2 regions of the Polycladomyces subterraneus genome follow, and region 2 is predicted to be linked to the other one. Evidence: a T-box and tRNA genes for the amino acid it is inferred to sense, from the RefSeq annotation. Region 2 holds a T-box; the other holds one or more tRNA genes.
The links. A T-box is a leader RNA that pairs with one kind of tRNA and senses whether it is charged. The one in region 2 lies ahead of trpS (tryptophan--tRNA ligase), so its partner is inferred to be a tRNA-Trp.

Region 1: it has a tRNA-Trp gene. The T-box ahead of trpS (tryptophan--tRNA ligase) is inferred to sense a tRNA for this amino acid. The anticodon was not compared.

Annotation. Positions count from the first base shown of each region.
Region 1 is NZ_JANRHH010000036.1:124,639-132,639, reverse strand. It holds gene ypeB (germination protein YpeB) at 1-100, opposite strand, end outside; partial or broken gene NWF35_RS09810 (cell wall hydrolase) at 119-475, opposite strand; gene NWF35_RS09805 (YpdA family putative bacillithiol disulfide reductase) at 970-1,950, opposite strand; gene NWF35_RS09800 (Glu/Leu/Phe/Val family dehydrogenase) at 2,025-3,308, opposite strand; gene NWF35_RS09795 (PIG-L deacetylase family protein) at 3,521-4,246, shown strand; gene NWF35_RS09790 (genetic competence negative regulator) at 4,340-4,927, opposite strand; tRNA gene NWF35_RS09785 (tRNA-Cys) at 5,131-5,204, opposite strand; tRNA gene NWF35_RS09780 (tRNA-Trp) at 5,211-5,284, opposite strand; tRNA gene NWF35_RS09775 (tRNA-Met) at 5,291-5,367, opposite strand; tRNA gene NWF35_RS09770 (tRNA-Ser) at 5,373-5,465, opposite strand; gene NWF35_RS09765 (hypothetical protein) at 5,515-5,958, opposite strand; gene NWF35_RS09760 (CPBP family intramembrane glutamic endopeptidase) at 6,019-6,579, opposite strand; gene NWF35_RS09755 (ferredoxin) at 6,743-6,952, shown strand; gene NWF35_RS09750 (rhodanese-like domain-containing protein) at 6,997-7,326, opposite strand; gene NWF35_RS09745 (inorganic diphosphatase) at 7,496-7,993, shown strand.
Region 2 is NZ_JANRHH010000047.1:28,278-36,278, forward strand. It holds gene NWF35_RS12895 (M1 family metallopeptidase) at 1-1,131, opposite strand, end outside; gene NWF35_RS12900 (CcdC family protein) at 1,444-1,950, opposite strand; T-box leader at 2,138-2,359, shown strand; gene trpS (tryptophan--tRNA ligase) at 2,405-3,397, shown strand; gene rpsT (30S ribosomal protein S20) at 3,515-3,781, opposite strand; gene gpr (GPR endopeptidase) at 3,935-5,062, shown strand; gene spoIIP (stage II sporulation protein P) at 5,172-6,335, shown strand; gene NWF35_RS12925 (DUF3679 domain-containing protein) at 6,485-6,850, shown strand; gene NWF35_RS12930 (anthranilate synthase component I) at 7,086-8,001, shown strand, end outside.

The DNA.
Region 1 (8,001 bases), on a different contig from region 2:
CCGAATTCTTATCCTGATTCTCTTGATAACCCCACACCACCGTACCGATCAGCGCGATCACGGCAATGGGAAACAATATCGCGGCTATGCGTCTGTACACGTCATGATTCCTCCCTCTTCAACGGCAGAAAATATGTTTGCCGATCCGTTTGACCTGCGGACGATTCCAGATCCATCCGGATGTGGCTGTAGCCGGATTGAAATAGTACAAACATCCTGGCACGGGATCCCAACCGTTGATCGCGTCCATCGCCGCTTTTTTGGCGGTGGCGTTGGGCGTCAACCAAATTTGACCGTCCGATACCGCTGTAAACGCTCCTGGTTCAAAGATGACACCCGGGATACTGTTAGGAAACCTGGGTGACGCCACTCGATTCAGAATGACGGCGCCGATGGCGACCTGACCGATATACGGCTCTCCTCTTGCTTCTCCGTAAATGGCATTGGCGAGTAACTGGATATCGTTCGCAGAATACTTTCCGCTGTATTTGCCTACACGGGCGGCGGAAGTGTCAAGTGAACCGGTGAGACAGAAAACGAGGGTGAAACAACTGACCAAGAGTAAAACGCGCACCGGAAACTTCCGCTTCATGATTTCCCCCTCCATACCGACTGAAATTGCCTTTGGAGGTAGTCTGAACCTATGATTCCCCCTTTATGCAACAAAAAAAGCCGGTTAAAACCGGCTGTAACTGGCTGACAGTGACTTACGAGACACTGTCTCTCGGACACGTTCAAGCGAGCAGTCACTTTGTCAGCATCGTTCGGTGTGGATATCAAAATCAGTTTGATTATCGCACAAACATTGCTTAAAACCCGTTTCGATTTGACCCTTTCGCATGCGACCTTTGAGTACGAAACGCTCTCCACAGCGCTTGCAACGAATCCGTACCCAGTATTTGTCTTTGCTCATATTCCGTTCACCCTGCTCCGTTGCCGTGTATCATCATTATTACCCAAATCCATAACCTACGATACAGATACTTTACCCGATATGTGTTCGGCAATTTTTGCCCCATGGAAGCGTCCGTTTTCGATGAAGATCTTGTTGGCGTCATGTCCGGCAGCGATTACCCCCGCGATATAAAGTCCCTGTACGTTGGTCTCCATCGTGTCGGGATTATGGGTCGGTTCTCCCGTTTCCGGATCAAACGTCACACCCAATCTTTCCATCAGGGAACGGTCTGGTCGGTATCCGGTCATCGCAAATACCACGTCGTTGGCAATTTCCAATCGCCGCCCCTCCTGTTCAAGAACGACAGAATCCGGTTTGATTTCACGAATTTCGCTGTTCCAATACATATTGATCCATCCTTTGCGGATCGCACTTTCGATTACCGGCTTCAGCCACGCTTTAACACTATCGGTAAACGCCGAGCGGCGATAGGACATCGTCACCTTGGCCCCGACTCGATGGAGCTCCAACGCGGCGATAACCGCCGAGTTTTTCCCTCCAACTACCAGCACTTCCAATCCGGAAAACGGATGTCCCTCTTCAAAATAATGGTGCACTTTGGGCAGATCTTCTCCGGGTACGCCCATCAGATTAGGGTTGTCGTAATAACCGGTAGCAACGACGACGTGACGTGTTCGATATCGGAGCGATCGGCCATTTTTCTCCGTCTGCACATCAAAAATGCCGTCGTTGCCTTTTTCCACGCGCACCACTTTTTCGTACGTATGGATGCGTAAATCAAATTTCTCCGCTACCGTGCGATAATAGACCAACGCCTCGTGACGGGTCGGCTTTTCACGTGCAGTCACGAACGGCACATCCCCGATCTCCAGCAATTCCGGGGTACTGAAAAACGTCATATGTGTAGGAAAATGATAAATCGAATTGACCAAGCATCCTTTTTCGATCACCAACGGGGAAAGTCCCCGGTTTTTCGCTTCCACCGCAACAGACAATCCGCATGGTCCCGCTCCGATGATGATCATGTCTTCCATTGTTTCACCACCCCTTGATGATGAAAACACCCTGAGCCAGGGTGTTTTCTGTTCAGTGATTCTTTATTATTTTATTATACCCAACCGCGGAAACGGGAAGCTTCGGCCATTTTTCGAACACCCACCATATATGCGGCAAGGCGCATGTCCACGTTGCGGGATTGCGCTGTATGGTAGACGTTTTCAAACGCTTTGACCATGATTTCTTCCAGTTTCCGCTCCACTTCTTCCTCGGACCAATAATAGCCCTGATTGTTCTGTACCCATTCGAAATACGAAACCGTCACACCGCCAGCACTGGCCAACACGTCAGGTACGAGCAAAATTCCCCGCTCATGCAGGATACGCGTCGCTTCCAAGGTGGTCGGTCCGTTGGCCGCTTCAACGACAATATCGGCACGGATACGATGCGCATTGGATGCGGTGATTTGGTTTTCCACCGCTGCCGGTACCAAGATGTCACAGTCCAACTCCAGCAATTCCTGGTTGGTGATTGTATCTTTGAACAGCTTGGTTACCGTGCCGAACGAGTCCCGACGATCGAGGAGATAATCGATATCCAAACCGTTTTCATCATACAACCCGCCGTAGGCATCAGAAATACCGATAATCTTAGCCCCGGCATCACTCATAAACTTCGCGAGGAAGCTACCAGCATTGCCGAATCCTTGGATCACGACCCTGGCGTTTTTGAGGTCCAGGTTGCGCCTCTTGGCCGCTTCACGAATCATGATCGTCACGCCTTTGGCCGTCGCTGTCTCCCTGCCTCGAGATCCACCCAGCACGAGCGGTTTGCCGGTAATGAATCCTGGGGAGTCAAATTCACGGATTCGGCTGTATTCATCCATCATCCACGCCATGATCTGCGAGTTGGTAAACACATCCGGCGCGGGAATATCTTTTGTCGGACCTACAATTTGGCTGATCGCCCGCACATAGCCGCGTGAAAGCCGTTCCAATTCACGGAAGGACATCTGCCGCGGATCGCAGACTATACCACCTTTCCCACCACCATACGGCAGATCGACAATCCCTGCTTTCAGACTCATCCAAATCGAAAGCGCTTTCACTTCATTTTCCGTTACATCCGGGTGAAAGCGCACACCTCCCTTGGTTGGACCGACCGCGTCGTTGTGCTGTGCGCGATAGCCGGTAAACACCTTGACGGAACCATCGTCCATCCGTACCGGAATCCGGACCGTCAACACGCGCAAGGGCTCCTTCAACAGTTCGTAAACATGCTCCGGATAACCCAACTTTTCCAGCGCCTGTTTGATCACGATCTGCGTGGATGCGAGTACGTCGAGGTTTTCTTTCGATTCCACAGATTCGTTGGTCCTTTCAGACTGTTGTCCCATCCCTAACCACCTCAAAAAAAAAGTTCCCATCAGTCCAATGCTCAGTATACACTATTTTTCAATAAAACATGGGCGTCCTTACACAGTATACAACACATCCCACATGGAAGGAACACCATTTGTCTTGACGAATCCATGAAAGGAGTCAAAATCGATTTTAGGGAACGCTTACTGGAAACAGGGGAAAATCGTAGAAGAAAGGATCAAACTTCATGAAGCGAACAGCTTTACTTCTATTTGCCCATCCCGATGACGAAACATTTACATGTGGCGGTACGATCGCTAAATATGCCAAAGACCCTGGTGTGCAAATCGTGCTATATTGTGCCACGAGAGGCGAAGCTGGCAAGGTGGGAGATCCTCCCTTATGCCGTCCCGAAGAGCTAGGGGATGTGCGCGAAATCGAATTGGCACGCGCAGCGGAAATTCTCGGCATCGATACAGTCATCCAACGGAATTTCGGCGACGGGAAGCTGTCTCACTTACCTGGGGAAGTGTTGGTCAAGGATATTTTGCAGGTAGTGGAGAAAGTCCGCCCTGACGTCATCGTCACTTTCCCGCCTGAAGGCATCTCGGGCCATGCCGACCACCGCGCATTGCACCAAGCTGTCGTGCAAGCCTGTGATCATGTGAAAAACCGCCTGAATTTCAAATTGTACTATGTGGTCATCCCCCAATCAGCAGTACATGAAGGGGGACCCATTTACACCACACCTGACGATGAAATCACCACATCGATCGATGTGACGGCCAACCGACAGGCGATAATGGAAGCATTGCGCCAACACCGTACCCAGCACTTATCCATCGAACGCGTGTTTCCAGGCGTGTTGGCCGGAGACTGGCAACGACTGCGCACGACGGAATATTATCAACTGGCAATGCAAAACGGTCGTTGGCTGTTACGACCGGATTGGAAGGAAACAGGTTGGTGGTGAAAAGTGCAGGAGCCGACTCCCTATATAAAAGGGGAGTCGGCTCCTTTTGTGTATGAACATCAAACATACGCACCTGACCGATGCGTACGCCTATTAACCAAAATAGCGGATCAATTGCTCGATCGCATGTTGCGTCATCACCGGTTTTCCGTATTCAGCCAACATATGTTCGGTCACCGTGGAAGGTTCTCCGAATTCGGTCAGAATGGCGATGACGGCTTGCAAATTATCCGTTTGGATTTCTTCGTCAAATACGAGGAAGTATTGATTCTGGTAAGCATACACTTTGCCGCCCTCGCGGATCAAAGACTGCAAGCGGATCGCCGCCTGAATGAGGTCTTCGAAATCGGAAAAGCGGAAAATGATCTGCTCACTTTCCTCCAGCGTTACTTCTAACTCATACATGTCGTCCACATCGAGATCGTCATCGGTCTCAGGGGTACGACCGCGGGTGACGACAACCACCATCCCCTGCGTCGGAAGGGCAAACACTTCTACCGCCACAGGCCCCGCAATCTCGAACCCCAGCTCCTGATACGCCTGTTCCATCATGTCGTTGAACAGTTCGTGCACCTTGGGGATATCTCGCCACATGTCCTCCTTGTTGATCCCACGATCTAGTAGATCGTCCATGGATAAGTAGAAGCGGACCTTGTCACGCCCTAAACGCTCGACGCGCATGGGTTTACCCTCCCTCGCTGGAGACCTGCTCTATACAGCGTATGAGGGTGAATACCGTTTCGTTACGCAATCAGGTCTCCATTTTTCTCTCTTTAATTCCATAATACATCATATGTACGGGAAATGCACCCAAACATCCTCCTGTTGCATATAAAAAAAGAACCCCTTGGACGGGTTTTGGTCGAATCCGCATTTCAATGATATGGAGGGGGCACCCGGAATCGAACCGGGGATAAGGGATTTGCAGTCCCGTGCCTTACCACTTGGCTATGCCCCCATGTTTTGGCAGGGGCGGTAGGAATCGAACCCACACTAGAGGTTTTGGAGACCTCCGTTCTACCATTAAACTACGCCCCTGCGTGATGGTAGCGGCGGAGGGCCTCGAACCCCCGACCTCACGGGTATGAACCGTACGCTCTAGCCAACTGAGCTACGCCGCCACACATGGCGGAGAGAGCGGGATTCGAACCCGCGCGGGGTCATTCGACCCCCTAACGGTTTAGCAAACCGTCCCCTTCGACCACTTGGGTATCTCTCCGCTTCAAACGATGTGACAATTTTTATCTTAGTATGATTGTCACACTGTGTCAAGGGGGATTTGGGGAGGTATCGGAGAGCCCTTTCGCCGCGTCCTGTGTAGAGGTAGCCGTATATTTCCCCCACCCGAGCGCTCGCCACTTTCGATAGAGGAGCCACCCTTCCCGCCCCCCGAACAGCACCAATACCGTTACGGCGTATTCACCCAGTTGCGAGATCCCGTACCATCCCAATCCAACCCCGGCCGCACAGCGAATCAACTCACGCCGGCGGAGGGGGTGACTCCATGAAAAAGGCAATTCCCACATTCGGACAAAAGAACGAATGCCCAATCGAGCCACCATAAACGAACAAGGCAGAAAACTGGCCATAAAAACCCAATACGGCCAAGATAAATATCGTCGCCATCCCTGCCAATCATCCGGAAACAACCATACCGTTACCCACCACCACCCGGCTATAGCGCCCAACTCCAGCCATCCCCGCGAGCGCATCCGTTTCCCCCTCTCCGTCTTTTTCCATGTATATCGCAAATGGGTTTGCGGAATAACACTTCATTGAAGCCCTTCCGAATCTAAATGGATTCGAATGCCGGTGATACAATCGATGACAAAATGAGCGATAATTGCGGGAACCAATGATCCGCTCCATTCGACCAGCACGCCAAAGCCCAGACTGACTGCAAACACCAACAGCAACAGGGGAATTCGCTTCCAATAACGAAAATGTACCAGCGTGAACAACAGACTGGAACCCCACAGCCCGATCAAAGATTGTAAAGCACCGCGAAACAAGAGCTCTTCCGCCACCGCTACCAGACAAGCGATCCACACGATGTGTACGAGAGAGCGCTCTTGAAACAACAACCGGTTGATCCCACCGTCATCCCACCAATGAGCTGGAGCCTTTCTCGTCAACACCATGTCCACCGCTACCACCAACAGGCCGAAGGCCAGTCCGCTCCCCCACAGAACGGGATCTTGCCAGTAAAACAGGCGATGCCATCCTCCATCCACCCACTGTAGGAGGAGAAAGCCTGTCAGCATCAATACCGCTTGCGACGCATACAGATGGATCAACAGCCGGCGGGAGTCGTCTTTTTGATTGGTCTGCAACACGTTTCACCCCTTGTTGTCCTACATTCCCAACAATCGGCAAAATTCATGGTTGTTCGCCTGTTTTCGTTCATCGACTTGCAATTCTATACAACTCGTTCTAAAATGGGGTGTGAAACAGATTAGGTTCTATTGGGGACTATATGGGAGGAGATTTTTTCACATGCGTACTTGGGTAGACAAAGACACTTGCATCGCTTGTGGTGCTTGCGGCGCAACCGCTCCTGACGTGTATGACTACGACGAAGACGGCATTGCTTACGTGATCCTGGACGACAACACCGGTACGGCCGACGTGCCAGAAGAACTGTGGGACGATGTGCGCGATGCACAGGAAGGTTGCCCCACAGACTCCATCAAAGTGGAAGAATAAACCGACCGACGAAAAGCTGCTCGATCAGAGCAGCTTTTTTCATATCAATCAGCGTCAGCATCCAGATAAAGGCGTACCGCCGCCATCCCGTCATCCACGTTGACAACACGACGAAATCCCTGGCTGAGCAGGAAATTGGCGGCATATATGCTGCGGATGCCATGGGCACAAAGCACATACACCTTTTGGTCCCGTTCCAGCTCGTGCAACCGATGAGGAAGATGCTGCAGAGGGATCAAGACCGCACCGTCCAGATGATCCACTTCCCATTCTTCTGGTTCACGCACGTCCAGGATGATCCCGTCCAGTTCTCCTTTTCGGTATCGACGGGCGAACATTTCCGGCGAAATATGGTACTGCTCCTGAGAATCCATCCCAACGCCTCTTTCCTTTCAGTCTCCCATCCATTGTACCACAAGATTTCAACCAAAACGGATTTGCTTCCGAACGCCAATGCGAATACAATGGTGGGTAGAGCGAGACTGACAATTCCGATGGTCCCGTTCGGTGGAAACATCAATACATAAGGAGGATAAACGAGACATGGCACATCAAGAATTAATCGTGGATGCCTTTATCGAAATTCCGACCGGAAGTCAAAACAAATACGAATACGACAAGGAAAAAGGTGTGTTCCGCCTGGACCGTGTGTTGTACTCTCCGATGCACTACCCGACCGAATACGGTTATCTGGAATCCACCTTGGCCGAAGACGGCGATCCGTTGGACATCCTGGTATTGACCACCTTCCCCACCTTCCCAGGATGCGTCATCCGCTCGCGCGTGATCGGCGTTCTGCTGATGTCCGACGATAAAGGTCAAGATGAAAAGTTGTTGGCGGTACCTGCTGACGACCCGCGCTGGAATCACGTGAAATCGTTGGATGACGTTGCTCCGCACGTGTTGAAAGAAATCGAGCACTTTTTCCAAGTGTATAAGGATCTGGAGAACAAAGAGACCAAAATCGAAGGCTGGAAGGATGCCCAATTTGCAGCAGACCTGTACCAAGCCTGCCTCAAACGTTATCAAGAGCAGAAGTAACGCAAAGC
Region 2 (8,001 bases):
CGGTTCATCATATTCGTTGTTGCCGATGACCCCGTAAAACCACTGGTGACCGATTTCGTGTGCCGTCACCGACTTCACCCATTCCTGGGTGCGGTTGTCGCTCAGGCTGATCATGACCAGCTGGGGATATTCCATCCCGCCAAACCATCCTTCCATGCTGACGATGTCCAGCTCCGGCCACGGATATGTCCCGAACTTTTCATTGTACAGGGCAATGCTGCCGCGGCCCGCTTCCAACATCGCATCGGCATACTTGGCCTGCCGATCGGTATAGTACACGTTGATTTTCACGTTACCGACCGAAGTCTGCCGGACATGGTAGTTCGGGTCCAACTCCATGGCAAAGTCGCGGACATTTTGGGCTCGGAAATGGTAAGTGGCCAGGTCTTTGTGGAAGATGGTTTTGCCCACTTGCGTGCCGGTCGCCGCCACCACCTGGTTGCGGTCGGTAGTGAACAGGACATCAAAATTCCCGGTCAAAGAGTAGAACGATTCCCCGTAAGGGAAATAGGGATCGGTATTCCACCCTTCTTCGTCATAGACGGCTAGGATGGGAAACCAGTTGCCGAGTGAAACGGTGGTGCCATACCATCCGAACCGGTCTTGCAATTCAGGCACTTTGACGGTAAAGTCGATTTGCACTTCCGGTTGACTGTTGGGGGCCAAGTTCAGGCCGGTGATGTGAAGCGCGGTTTCGTTCAAGGCAAATGCGGCCGGTTTTCCGTTTACCTTGACGGATTGGATTTCCGTGCCTCCGCCGACTTCCGTGAAATCTCGTGCGTTGGCCCACACGTTGAAATACAGGTCATGGAGTGTAAAACCGAGATTGTTGCCAAACGTCACGTTCATTGTTCCGGTGATCGTATGACGGTTGGCGTCATAGGTGACGTTCATCCGGTAATGAGGGCGGGCGGGACCGAGTAGATGGTCATTCGTGTGGGCGGATGACTTCGTCCGAGGCATCGCTTCCGCATGCAGATGCGGATTGGCCGGTTGATAGATGCCGGGAATGTCCGCCGGGTCCGTCGCAGGTTGTGCGTGTGTGACGGCAGGAGATAGCGGCCAAGTAACGGTCCATGCCAATAGGAAAACGGTTGTGGTGAGTACAGACAGCAATCTTGTTTTTTTCAAATGGCATCCCTCCTCTTTTAGGGATATCTTTCTACTCGGAGGGAACAATTCCTTGGGACTATTGCACTATTTTTAGAAAAATAAAAATCAGGAGTATTGATAAGGTGCTGGAAAAGTGTCTTGCCATTCCGTTAAGCAGATATGTTTCCCTCCTTATCAAAGGGGAGGATTTTTTGATTCGATAGGCAAGGGTACGGCCAGTCTTCGGTGTTATTCTATTTTTTATCATATGATTATTCAGTCAAAATCGGGTAGGAAATAGAAAAAAAGAGCCGGCAGGCTCCTAGATTTTGATCAAACCGGTTCCATCTTTCAGTCTACATGATGCGATTCAGTCTTGATCTTTTTCAGCAATCGCCGATACTGGATATACATCGCCACCCGCCACGGCAGGATCATGCCGAAAGCGAGGATGAAGAAGACCGCACCCGTCTGCGGAATGGAAAAAAGTTCCTCCACATAGCTGTGCAAGCCGAGACGCAGGATCAGCAGCCCGAGCAGGATAAAGATGAACGCTTTGGATCGCTTCAGATAGATATCGCCGTCGACGACATGAAAATGGGATGTGCGGATCAGCGGGTAGGAGAAAAACACCGCGCCGGCGAGAAAAGCGATGATTCCCCAGGTGACGGGGATATGGGTCGACGGGTAGAGGAACATCAGAAACCCCGTGCTCATGGCGATCGGCGGCAGAATGATCTTTTTGGCTGATGTCGGTTTTTTGGTGGCACGCAACCGGATCACGACAAAAGTCAGGGCCATGACGATGGATCCCAGCGTTGCCGCAATGTGTACCGGCTTCACTCCGAAGGCTTGCATGGTCAACCCTCCTACTTGAACATCGAAATCGTAACATACCAGCCTGGGTTTGTAAATATTTCGGTAAGTACGGTTGCATTCGGCGCCATTTCTTGTTATCTTGTTTATCAAGAGTAAGCGGGAATGCCCAGCCCTTTAGGGTTGGGCTGAAAGTGAGCGTCAGACGCAAACGGACAATCGGATACCGACAAAGGCGAAGAAGAAGAAGAGTAGCGCGGATCGGCCCGTTCAGAGAGTTGACGGTGGGTGCGAGTCAACCGGGCTCCCGCGTGAATGGGCTTCGGAGCTGTTTCCCGAAAGGACGATCAATCGTCCCAGTAGGCGGAACCGGTCGCAGACCGTTATGGCAATCAAGTGCGCCGTTGTCGGCGAAACAGGGTGGTACCGCGAGGAATGCCTCGTCCCTATGGGGATGGGGTTTTTTTATTTTAGGAAAAAGGAGCGTGAATGGTTAATGAAACGGATGTTGTCTGGCATTCAACCGACGGGAAATCTGCATCTGGGCAACTATCTCGGTGCGTTGAAGCGATTTGTGGAATTGCAGGATGAGGCGGAATGCTTCTACTGTGTGGTGGATCTTCATGCATTGACTGTACCGCGTGATCCTGATGAGTTGCGGGAGAAGACATTGGAAGTGGCGACGCTGTATCTGGCGTCCGGCCTGGACCCGAAAAAAGCGACACTGTTCGTACAGTCCCATGTTCGTGCGCACACGGAAGCCGGTTGGTTGTTGCAATGCGTTGCCCGTATGGGCGAATTGAACCGCATGACGCAATTTAAGGAAAAAAGCCAGGGGTCCGAAGGTGTGGTCGTCGGTTTGTACACCTATCCCGTCCTGCAGGCGGCGGACATCGTGCTGTACCAAGCGGACGCCGTTCCGGTGGGAGAAGACCAGAAACAGCACTTGGAATTGGCGCGCGACTTGGCCGAGCGGTTTAACAACCGGTACGGGAAAGTGCTGACACTGCCGGAACCACTGATCGGGAAGGTCGGTGCGCGTATCATGGGATTGGACAATCCGGTGAAAAAGATGAGCAAAAGTGCCGGAAGTGAAGCCAACTACATTGCGCTCCTGGATGAGCCGGATGTGATCGTGAAGAAGATCAAACGGGCGGTGACCGATTCGGAGAACCGCATCGATTATGATCCGGAGAACAAGCCGGGGGTCAGCAACCTGTTGGCCATTTACAGCCTGATCGCGGGACGGTCGATCGAGGACACCGTCCAGCATTTTGAAGGAAAAGGATACGGGCAGCTGAAGAAGGAAGTGGCCGAAGCTGTGGTGGAACATCTCACACCGATCCGCGAGCGTTATCACGAACTGCGGCGCTCGGGGGAAGTGGAGCGCGTACTGGCCGAAGGTGCGGAAAAAGCGAATGCCATCGCTGATGAAACGCTGGCCAGGATGAAGGAAGCGATGGGGTTGGTGCCGCCGTTTAGCCGGTAATGCAGGTGGACATACCGCCAAGTCTTTTCAAAAGCATGAAGGTCCGGGCGATCTGCCCGGACCTTCTATTATGTCTGATATCAATAATAAAAGCCGACCCTGCGTGGGGTCGTCCGATTAACCGTTCAGGGCGTTCAATTTTTGAGCCAAGCGGGATTTCTTCCGAGCTGCGGCATTTTTATGGAGAAGGCCTTTGGTGACGCCTTTGTCCAATTTCCGGGAGGCTTCGCGCAACAACACAGCCGCTTGTTCCTTATCCTTGGCTTCCACTGCAGCCAGGAATTTTTTGATGGCCGTACGGATAGCAGATTTTTGGGCCGCGCGATGCATCCGGCGTTTTTCATTGGTTTTCGCCCGTTTGATCGCAGATTTGATGTTCGCCATGATTTCACCTCCTGCAGATACCACCATTGCGTCCCTTAGCGTGCAACATGCTAAATTGTAGCACGGCATTGGGCAAATTGCAAGCTTGGAATAATGAGGGGGAATGTATGGCAAAAATAGGATGTATCTGAGCGAGAGGAGCTGATCACCAACATGGCGCATGACACAAACAAACGGGACGAAGCCAATGATCGGCCAAAGTTGGATTTGAGTGCGTTGGCCATTCGCACAGACCTCGCGCGGGAAGCTCATGATTTAGCGTTGAAAGGTCGCGAAGAAGGGGAAATCCCCGGTGTGCGAATGGAAGAATACGAGGAGGATGGCATCAAAACCAGCTGGATTTGGGTGGAGAGCGAAGAGGGAGCCCGTGCACTGGGAAAACAGCAGGGGACGTATCTGACACTGGAAGTACCGGGACTCAGAAGCAAGGATTCAGAATTGCAACATCGGGTGGCTGTCCATTTCTCCGAGGAATTTTCCCGTTTTCTCGAAGAGTCGGGGATTGCCGAAGACGACAAGATCCTGGTCGTTGGGTTGGGCAATTGGAACGTGACTGCCGATGCACTGGGACCGTTCGTCGTGAAACACACACTGATCACCCGCCACCTGTTTCAGCTGATGCCGGAACAAGTGGAGGAAGGGTACCGTCCGGTCAGCGCCATTTCGCCGGGGGTGATGGGGACAACCGGGATCGAGACCAGCGAAATTGTGCGCGGCCTCGTGGAAAAAACGAAACCGGATGCTGTCATCGCTGTCGATTCGTTGGCATCGAGGGCATTGACGCGGGTCAACACTACGATCCAAGTGGCGGATAGCGGCATCAATCCCGGTTCCGGTGTGGGGAACAAACGGAAAGCATTGAACCGTGACACGTTGGGTGTGCCCGTGATTGCGATCGGGGTACCGACAGTGGTGGATGCGGCGACGATTACGTATGACACGATCGAATTGGTGATGTCGCACCTTCATCGTGAGATGAACCAAAAAAAGCCGGCCAACCCGCTAGACCCGCTGAATCGGCCCGATTTGAAAGAGTTGCAGAATCAGAAAGTGGATGAAGCAGCCAAGAACCGGTTCCTGGGATTGATCGGCGGGCTAAGTGATGAGGAAAAACGGCAGTTGATCCACGAAGTGCTCTCACCGTTGGGGCAAAACTTGATCGTCACTCCCAAAGAGGTAGACGATTTTATCTCCGATATCGGCAAACTGGTGGCGGACGGAATCAATTGCGCATTGCACGAATCCGTTACCATCGATAACGTCTCGGCGCATACAACCTGACGGTACACAGCCGTTTTTTCTATCAATTCACTTCGTTTCTCATAGGTTCTACCTTGTCCCTTTCTTTCATATACCTGGGATAAGACAAGGATGATAGAGGGGGAGAGGAATGCGCCACCGTTATCGAGGTTTTGCTACGTTGAACATGTCCGGACCACGTGAACGCCAATCATTTGTCCTGCTGATTCTGGGAACAGCGTTGGTTTTCATTTTTACCGGCGCTTTCGCCATGTTGGAGGCAGAACGGAGCGCACACTCTTCCGATATCGGCAGATTGACCACTCACCTGTCAGCCGACACGTTGTTGTGGGCGATGGGCAGAGAGATTCCGTATTTGGCGACGATGAGGGACAAGCAGGATGATGGGCGGATGTCCCGGCTCTTTTTTGAACTGGCCACCAGCATCGATCCAAAGGACCCCCGCACATTTATCGGGCGGGAATTACCTGGATTCTCTTTGTTTGATACGGAGATTGTCGTAGCCGGAAAGGGCGTCAAATATACGGATGTGCCCATCGAATCAGAACCGCCGCCGGATTTGGCGAAAGAACTGGAGCGACAATCCGAAAGGGTAAAGGACCACACCCCGTCTGATCGTGTGGATAAGCCGTCACCTTCATCCTCCGTCAAGCGTGTTTTCATCTACCAGACGCATTTCAGCGAATCGTACCTGCCGGATTTGGGCAGGCGTGATCCCGACATGGCTTATGACTGGGACAAAAACGTGATCATGGTCGGCAAGCGTTTGGGAGAGGAGTTGGAACGCTTGGGAATCGGCACAGAAGTCTCCACCGCGCATTACAAGGAACCACATCCCAAACTATATCGCTCTTCCCGCAAAACTGTACTGGCGGCGATGCGGCAAAATCAGGATTTGCAATACTTTATCGATATTCACCGGGATTCGCAACGCAGGGACAAAACCACCACGACGATTGACGGAAAGCCCTACGCCCGCATTTCGTTCGTCATTGGTACGGCACATGAGGATTGGGAACAAAATCTGAAGTTGGCCCGTCAACTGCACAACAAACTGGAATCCTTGTATCCGGGGTTGTCCAAAGGCGTATTTCTCAAAAACCGTGCCACGGGCAACGGCGAATACAACCAATCCTTGTCGCCGCGGAGTATTCTGGTGGAAATCGGCGGGGTGGACAACAGCTTTGTTGAAGTGTTCCGTACCACCAAAGCGCTGGCCCGTGCGTTTGCGGATCTGTATTTCCAAACCGAACCCGTGGACGCCCGGACATCAGCACCAAGTGGCTCTCGATAGAGGGATGTCTGTCTATTCGTTGGTCCTTTAGGAGGGTGGCCTGATTCCCGCGAGCGACCTTTGAGTTGTTAAAGAGAAAATAGGGAAACAGGCTCATCCTGATGAGAATGGATTGATCCGATAGTTCTGGAATGGTCAGGTGATGCGAAATGAGATGGGCGGCACAAGTGACCGCGCTGTTGATGGTGTTGATGTTCGGGGTGTTTCTGGGCATCGACACGGCTGAACAAAACATCCAAAAAATACAGGGCAACGAAGGAGCGCCACGGGCGGTTCACATCACGCCGGAAAATGGCAGGGTGGAAATCTCGGTGATGGGACATGTGGTGGAAACGGAAAACCCCGTTTCCCAGGAGAATGTCCAACGGGTGAACCAAGTGAAGCATTCAGTGCAACAGAACAGCGGCATACTGGCCAAGATGGGCAATGAGATGGGCAGCGGCATCCGTCAAGGAGCGAGGAAAGCGATCGAAGTGATTGTGGGATGGTTGGATTCAAATGACAAAAATCGATGATATCCATTGATGGAGAAAGTCATTCCGTGGTATAGTGACAATCAAACAAAACGGAGCAGAGCCAGGAAGAGCCGAGCGGAGCCGAGTAGAGACGAGTCGGAGAGAAAGAAGATCTTGATCGCACGGTACCAAGGGCGTGTCCGGTATAGGATGCTGTCCTGAAGAAGGTTTTTTATCCTTACCTCCCAACTCCCTCGCTTTCTCCTGTGCTCCTCCCTGACAAGGAGGAACTCTCGTGTCTCTGTTATCCGCAGTCACATCCACAGAAGTATTGAGTTACCGGACCAAAGGGGGCGTGGAGATCCGCAGGTTGACGGAGCCTGTCGCACCGGCGGATGCCATGGATGAAGTCTCCCGTTCCATCGACAGGCACAAAGGCATTTGGTTCTCCAGCTGTTACGAATACCCAGGTCGGTACTCCCGATGGGACATCGGTTTGGTGAATCCTCCGTTGGAAATCCGCGGCTTCGGGCGCGCCTTCGAGGTAAGGGCGCTTTGGGAGCATGGCGTTGTGTTGCTGGAAGCTGTCAAACATGCACTGCAACATGTACCTGACGTGCGATTGATGCATGTGGACCACCATTTGCTCCGGGGAACGGTGAGAGAGCCGAGACCGGACGACATGCGGTGTGAAGAGGATCGGACGCGTTTGCCGTCCATTTTTACCGTTATCCGGGCGATCCGCGATTGGTTTTTCTCCGATGAGGATGCTTTTCTCGGGTTGTACGGCGCATTTGGTTACGATCTGGTGTTCCAACTGGAACCGATGAAATTAAAGCATCGCCGTCGACCGGATCAAGCCGATTTGGTTCTGTACCTGCCGGACCGGATTGCAGTGATCGATCACCAAATGGCGCGTGCATATCATCTTACCTATCAGTTTGTAGTAGATGGAACATCCACGGAGATGCTGCCCAAGTGTCCGATCTCGATCTCAACAGGAGCAGCAATGTCGCGAATGGTTCCGATCCGATCGGTGAAATCGACCCCGGACGGGCATTATCCGGAGCTGGTGCGGAAGGCCAAACAGGCGTTTCTTAAGGGCGATTTGTTTGAGGTGGTGCCGACGCAGATGTTCACCGCTGATTGTGCCGCTGCCCCGACCCGGGTATTTGACCGGCTGAAGCAGATCAATCCGAGCCCTTATTGCT